2 linked regions of the Phytohabitans houttuyneae genome follow. The protein of the gene in region 1 interacts with the protein of each later gene in a pairwise test. Links are inferred from orthologs where the notes say so. Each region holds a gene or a part of one and is shown in the gene's direction. Other genes may lie near its edges.

Region 1 (3,733 bases):
TACCTTCGCGCCACGCGGCCTCCGAGTGCTGGGTCACGAAGTAGCGGGCGTGCGTGGGCAGATAGGGCGACGGCACGCGGGTCCATCGCTGGATCACCGGATCCTGGCACGCCCGGTGAACCGCCTCCGCGTCCTCGACCCGCCACGGCCGGAGGATCAGTCCTTGATCATTAATCTGCGGCTGGGTGTTCGCTTGTGCCCCCACGCGGCAATGTTGCCGTACCGTTCGCGGCGGGCATAACCGAATACGCACTGCCTGTGAGGCAAAATGTCCGCTTTGGCGCGATCGCCGGAGACGTGGCTGACAGTTGCGCCGAAGGTGCGCCTACGATGGTTCGGCAGACTGTCCAAGGGGAGCGTTGACCCGTGTCGATTTTGGAAAAGGTCCTTCGTGCCGGCGAAGGCCGCATGCTTCGGCGACTCAAGGCGGTCGCCAACGCCGTCAACTCACTCGAGGATGAGTACACCGATCTCACCGATGCTGAGCTGCGGGAGCTGACCGATCAGTACCGGCAGCGCGTCGAGGACGGCGAGACCCTCGACGACCTGCTCCCCGAGGCGTTCGCGACCGCCCGCGAGGCAGCCTCGCGGGTGCTCGGCCAGCGGCATTACGACGTCCAGGTGATGGGCGGCGCCGCGCTGCACTTCGGCAACATCGCCGAGATGAAGACCGGTGAGGGCAAGACCCTTACCTGTGTCCTGCCGGCGTACCTGAACGCCCTTTCCGGCAAGGGCGTGCACGTGGTCACGGTCAACGACTACCTGGCACAGCGCGACGCCGAGTGGATGGGCCGGGTGCACCGGTTCCTCGGCCTGAGCGTCGGCGTGATCCTTCCCAACCGCCCCTCGGCGGAGCACCGCGCGGCGTACGAGTGCGACATCACGTACGGCACGAACAACGAGTTCGGCTTCGACTACCTGCGCGACAACATGGCCTGGTCGCGGGACGAGCTCGTGCAGCGCGGCCACAACTTCGCGATCGTCGACGAGGTCGACTCGATCCTGATCGACGAGGCCCGCACCCCGCTGATCATCTCCGGCCCGGCCGAGCAGTCCGCCCGGTGGTACTCGGAGTTCGCCACGGTCGTGGCCCGCCTCGAGCCCGGCAAGGACGGCGAGGGCGACTACGAGGTCGACTACGCCAAGCGCACGGTCGCCATCACCGAGCGGGGCGTCGCCCGGGTCGAAGACCGCCTCGGCATCGACAACCTCTACGAGTCGGTCAACACGCCGCTCGTCGGCTACCTCAACAACGCCATCAAGGCGAAGGAGCTGTACCGGCGGGACAAGGACTACATCGTCAACGACGGCGAGGTGCTGATCGTCGACGAGTTCACCGGCCGCATCCTGCACGGCCGCCGCTACAACGAGGGCATGCACCAGGCCATCGAGGCCAAGGAGCACGTCGAGATCAAGCAGGAAAACCAGACGCTCGCGACGGTCACCCTGCAGAACTACTTCCGGCTGTACGACAAGCTGGCCGGCATGACCGGTACCGCGCAGACCGAGGCCGGCGAGTTCAACAAGGTGTACAACGTCGGCGTCGTCAGCATCCCGACCCACCGGCCGATGGTCCGCCTCGACCGTCCGGACGTCATCTACAAGACCGAGAAGGCGAAGTTCAACGCGGTCGTCGAGGACATCGCCGAGCGGCACGCCCTCGGCCAGCCGGTCCTTGTCGGCACGGTCTCCGTGGAAAACTCCGAGATCCTGTCGCAGATGCTGCGCCGGCGGGGCATCCCGCACGCCGTGCTCAACGCGAAGTACCACGCCAAGGAAGCCGAGATCATCGCGCAGGCCGGGCGCAAGGGCGGCGTCACGGTCGCGACCAACATGGCCGGCCGCGGTACCGACATCCTGCTCGGCGGCAACCCCGAGCACCTCGCGGCAAACGAGCTGCACCAGCGCGGCCTCGACCCGGTCGAGCACGAAGACGACTACCAGAAGGCGCTGGAGGAGATCCTCCCGCGGTGGAAGCAGGCGTGCGACGACGAGGCCGAGGAGGTCGCGGCCGCCGGCGGTCTGTACGTGCTGGGCACCGAGCGCCACGACTCGCGCCGCATCGACAACCAGCTGCGCGGCCGCTCCGGCCGGCAGGGCGACCCGGGCGAGTCCCGCTTCTACCTGTCGCTGCAGGACGAGCTGATGCGCCGCTTCCGCGCGGGTGCGGTCGAGGCAGTCATGGAGCGCTTCAACATCCCCGAGGACGTGCCCATCGAGTCCAAGATGGTCACTCGCCAGATCAAGAGCGCGCAGGGCCAGATCGAGGGCCAAAACGCCGAGATCCGTAAGAACGTCCTCAAGTACGACGAGGTGCTCAACAAGCAGCGCCAGGTGGTCTACGCCGAGCGCAAGCGCGTGCTCGACGGCGAAGACCTCAGCGACCAGGTCAACCACATGATCGACGACGTCATCGAGGCGTACGTCACGGGTGCCACCGCCGAGGGCTACGCCGAAGACTGGGACCTCGAGCAGCTCTGGACCAGCCTCAAGCAGCTGTACCCGGTCGGCGTCACCATCGAAGACCTCGAGGAGGAAGCCGGCGGCGAGCGCAACAACCTGGACGCCGACTTCCTGATGGCGCGCCTCAAGGAGGACGCGCACGCGGCGTACGAGCGGCGTGAGCAGGAGCTGGGCACCGAGGCCGTCCGCCAGCTGGAGCGCATGGTGCTGCTGCAGGTGATCGACCGCAAGTGGCGCGAGCACCTGTACGAGATGGACTACCTCCAGGAGGGCGTGGGCCTGCGGGCGTACGCCCAGCGCGACCCGCTGGTCGAGTACCAGCGCGAGGGCTACGCGATGTTCGCCACGATGATGGACGGCATCAAGGAGGAGACGGTCGGCTTCCTCTACAACCTGGAGGTCCAGGTCGAGGAGGCGGCGCCGGCCGCACCCGCCCCCGCGTCCGGCCCGGCCCCGCTGCCGATGCCCGACGACGCGACGGTCGAGATCCGCGCCAAGGGCCTCGGTCGCCAGCGCCCGCAGCAGCCGCTCCAGTACTCCGCACCGACAATCGACGGCGCGGCCGGCGACGGCGCGGTCTTCATCGAGCAGCAGCAGGACGCCGCGCCCGCCCTAGGCCTGGGCGGTCCAACCCCACCCCGCGCGAGCGGCCGCCGCCCGTCCCCGTCGCCCAGCCAGGCGTCGACCAGCGCCGGCCCGTCCCGCAACGCGCCGTGCCCGTGCGGGTCCGGCAAGAAGTACAAGCGCTGCCACGGCGCCCCGGCCGGCGGCGCCTGACGCAACGGCACCGGCGAGGGCTCCCGCACTGCGGGGGCCCTCGCTCTTTGTGGGGGGCCGTGCGCCTGGCTCACGCAACCCGACGACGCCCTTCGCGGCGCGCTGGTCGCTGGGCGCGCGCCGAGGCCCCGGCAGGGCGACTCAGCCGGCGGCCAGGTGCATCCACGGGGTCTGGGGCGGGCTGGTGGGGGCGGCGCAGCCGGCCGCGATAGTCCAGACGAGAGCGATGTAGCCGGCGCCTCCCTCAAGGCCGACGTGCACTCCCGCCCCGGCCTCGCCAGGGAACCGCAACCACGTCGGCGGGCAGCCCGCAAGCACCTCGGCGGAGGGGCGACCAGTGGCCACCGCATCCGATACGCAAGCCGGCGGACCGCGATGATGGAGCCCCGGGGCGCCCACCGCTCGCGTACGCAGATGAGCGCCCTGGGGGTCGGGCACGCGCGGGACCCAGAGCGGCCCGCGGTGGGAGTCGGTGAGGGGTCAGACCAGCCGG
Region 2 (3,052 bases), on another replicon or contig:
GCTGACGGGGTCGCGGGTCGGCGCGGCGGACCACCTGCTCCTGCCGCAGGATGCGCAGGTGGATGTCGCGCAGCTCGGCGGAGGGCTCGACGCCGAGCTCGTCGGCGAGGCGGCGGCTCACCTCCGCGAACAGCGACAGCGCGGCCGCGCGCTCCCCGGAGCCGGCCAGCGCGACCATGAGCTTGGCGGTCACGCCCTCGTGCAGGGGCTCGTCGGGCACCAGCTCCTGCAGCCGGGCCACCGCGGCCTCGTGGAGGCCGAGGTCGGCGGCCAGGTCCGCGTAGGCCAGGGCGGCGCGCACCCGCTGCCGCGACGTCGCCACCGCCGCGGGGTGGGAGCGCAGCCGCGGGTTTACACCGGCGAGCACCGGGCCGCGCCAGCAACGCAGGGCCCGATCGAGCAGGTCGACAGCGGTCGGCGCATCGTGGGTACCGGTGCCCCGCTCGACGAGCTCCTGAAACTGCGCCAGGTCCAGCTCGGCCGGGCCGAGGTCGATCGCGTATCCGTCGCCGGCCAGCCGGATCACCTTGCCGGGGGAGCGCGGCTCGCGGTCGGGGTCGAGGCGGGCGCGGAGCCGTCCCACGTACGTCTGCACCATGCTCAGGCAGGTCTTCGGCGGCTCGTCGCCCCACAGCACGTCGACGATCTCGTCGCGGCTCACCACCCGGCCGGGCTGGAGGGCGAGCAGCGCGAGGAGGTCGCGCTGCGGGGTCGGGCCGAGGTCGACCGCCGCCGAACCGGCGCGTACCGACAGCGGACCCAGCACCTCGACGCGCAGCCGCCGGTCGCTGTCCGGCGCGGGGCGGGGGCCGGGCAGAGCGGCGAGGAGCCGGTCACGGTCGAACGCGGCGAGCCCGAGCGCCTCGGCCAGCCGGCGCAGCGACGGGGCGCGGGGCGCGTCGACCCGCTCGTGCTCGATGTCTCGGATCGTGCGTACGCTGACGGCGGCGCCGGTGGCCAGCTCCTGCTGGGAGAGTCCGGCGGCCAGGCGATATCGGCGGAGCAACGAGCCCACCGTCGACTCGGCGTTCTGGGGCGCCATATCCGACTTGTTCCTCGCAAGCGTCCGGGCCGGTACGCGGGCCATCCTGCCGCTTTCTGCCGGGCGAGCAAACCGGCTTTCCGGCTGGAAAGCGTTTCCGCCGGTCAACCAGGGTGGCAGCGCCCGCCCAGTCAGTTGTCGCACGTTGTGTCAACGGCGGGCGGCGGTTCATATGGTCATGCTGGCCGGTCGGGCCGGTTCGCACCGGATATGGGGGCGGTACGGGCCGGCCCGCCCGGATACGCTTCCGCTATCCTTGGTGGGCTTACGGTGTCCATCGTCGATGCGGCCCTACGGACGGTAGGGTTCGGCACGCCGGTGGGCTTAGCGTCGAGAGGACTGACCGCCACCATGCCGATCGCGTTCGCATACACGTTGATCGTGTTGCTCGTCATCACCAGCTTCCTGCTGATGCTGCTGATCCTGCTGCACCGCGGCAAGGGCGGCGGCCTGTCGAGCATGTTCGGCGGCGGTGTGAGCACCAGCCTCGCCGGTTCGTCCGTCGCGGAGAAAAACCTCGACCGCTACACCATTCTGGTGGGTATCGTCTGGTTTGCCTGCATTGTCGGCCTAGGCCTTTGGCTCAAACTCGCAATGAACTCTTAGGGCCCTCAGCACCGTACGTAGTCATAGACTCTCCGCGGTCTGATTTATCCCCTGGTTCCCCGTCGCGACGTCGAACCCTCACTCGACGACAGGAGCGAAGAGCCGTGCCACATGGCAGTGCCATTCGCGGCACCCGTGTCGGTTCGGGCCCCATCCGGCCCACCGAGCGGTGTGACCCCGCCCCCCGCCGGCCCGTGACGTACTGGTGCGCAAAGGGCCACTCGATCGAGGTCCTGCTTGCGGCCGAGGTCGCGCCGCCGGCCACGTGGGACTGTCCCCGCTGCGGCCAGCCGGGCGGCCTCGACCAGCTCAACCCGCCTGGCCCGTCGCGCGCCGAGCCTTACAAGTCGCACCTCGCGTATGTGAAGGAGCGCCGCTCGGAGGCCGACGGCGAGGCCTTGCTCGCCGAGGCGTTGGCCGCTTTGCGCCGCCGACGCGGCGAGAGCTGATTCGGTCTGCGCTTTAGCCCCTTGCACCGCGCTTGTGGGCCCGCACCGTTCTTATCCGCTGCGCGTCGCCCTCCAGCGTGGGTCGCCCTTTTGAGCGCTCTCGCTGCTCCGTGTCGTCGGCGGCTCTTCGGCGCTTTGCGATTTCGGCTCTCGGCGTTGCCAGCGGTTCCTGGCGCTCCCGTGATCAGCGTTGACACGTGATCAGCGGCTCCAACTCTCGCGCGGTCAGCGGGCCCCGCGCTCCGTGGATCAGCCGGTCAACAGGCCCCGCGCTCCGTGGGATCAGCGATTCATTGCCCGCGCCCTTCGCGTGGCCATGGTCCCACCCGCGTTGACCATGGCCTGCGCAACAGTTTTGGGCGGTTTGTTCCCGCAGAAAGGGCAGCTCGTGCTCACCCCCCCCCGCCCGCCCGACCTAGCCGGTGGGGTGGGTAGAGGCAACCCGACAGCGTGGTCAGCCTGCGCACCTACGTCAACTCCCGCTACGTGTGCGCCGCACGCCATGGTCACGCGGGTGAGGGGCCTAGGTGCGCGCGCTGCGAGCGGCCGGGCGCGCGCCGCAGGTGGAGCTGGGCGCGCGCCGCTCCGTGTGGACCGCGCGTGGCTAGAAGCGGGCCGGGCTAGCGGAGGCTTCGGAGCCTCGGCGCTACCGCGGCCGCCGCGGCGCGGTCGAGTAGCCACAGGGTGCGCTCCACGCCGTGCACGCCGGACGCGGGCACCTGCACCGGGCCACCGCCGGCCATGGCCATGCCCACCGCGTCGGCCTTTTCCGGGCCGGCTGCCATCAGCCAGACCTCCTCGGCCGTGTTGATGGTCGGCAGCGTCAGGCTCACCCGGACCGGCGGGGGCTTGGGCGAGCCGCGCACCGCGCTGACCACGCGGGTCTCGTACGCGGCCGGGTGCTCCGGGAAGATCGACGCCACGTGCCCGTCCTCGCCCACGCCCAGCATCAGCA

What was found.
Region 2: the proteins of secA (region 1) and secG interact in binary tests that used the Escherichia coli proteins (3 or more experiments, as listed by UniProt). The link is inferred for Phytohabitans houttuyneae from one-to-one orthologs.

The regions. Positions count from the first base shown.
Region 1 is NZ_BLPF01000004.1:30,028-33,760, forward strand. What follows is about bases 18-3,440. They hold secA (preprotein translocase subunit SecA), read left to right. Parts: upstream 18-366; coding sequence 367-3,240; downstream 3,241-3,440. Other genes in these bases: Phou_RS42620 (GNAT family N-acetyltransferase), read right to left, coding at 18-205. Outside these bases: more of Phou_RS42620, read right to left, coding at 1-17; Phou_RS42630 (Rv3235 family protein), read right to left, coding at 3,721-3,733. UniProt on the Escherichia coli protein: Required for protein export, interacts with the SecYEG preprotein conducting channel.
Region 2 is NZ_BLPF01000005.1:116,162-119,213, forward strand. The notes cover bases 279-3,020. They hold secG (preprotein translocase subunit SecG), read left to right. Parts: upstream 279-1,393; coding sequence 1,394-1,648; downstream 1,649-3,020. Other genes in these bases: Phou_RS49285 (BTAD domain-containing putative transcriptional regulator), read right to left, coding at 279-1,042; Phou_RS49295 (RNA polymerase-binding protein RbpA), read left to right, coding at 1,753-2,097; pgl (6-phosphogluconolactonase), read right to left, coding at 2,718-3,020. Also shown: more of Phou_RS49285, read right to left, coding at 1-278; more of pgl, read right to left, coding at 3,021-3,052. UniProt on the Escherichia coli protein: Subunit of the protein translocation channel SecYEG. Overexpression of some hybrid proteins has been thought to jam the protein secretion apparatus resulting in cell death; while this may be true it also results in FtsH-mediated degradation of SecY.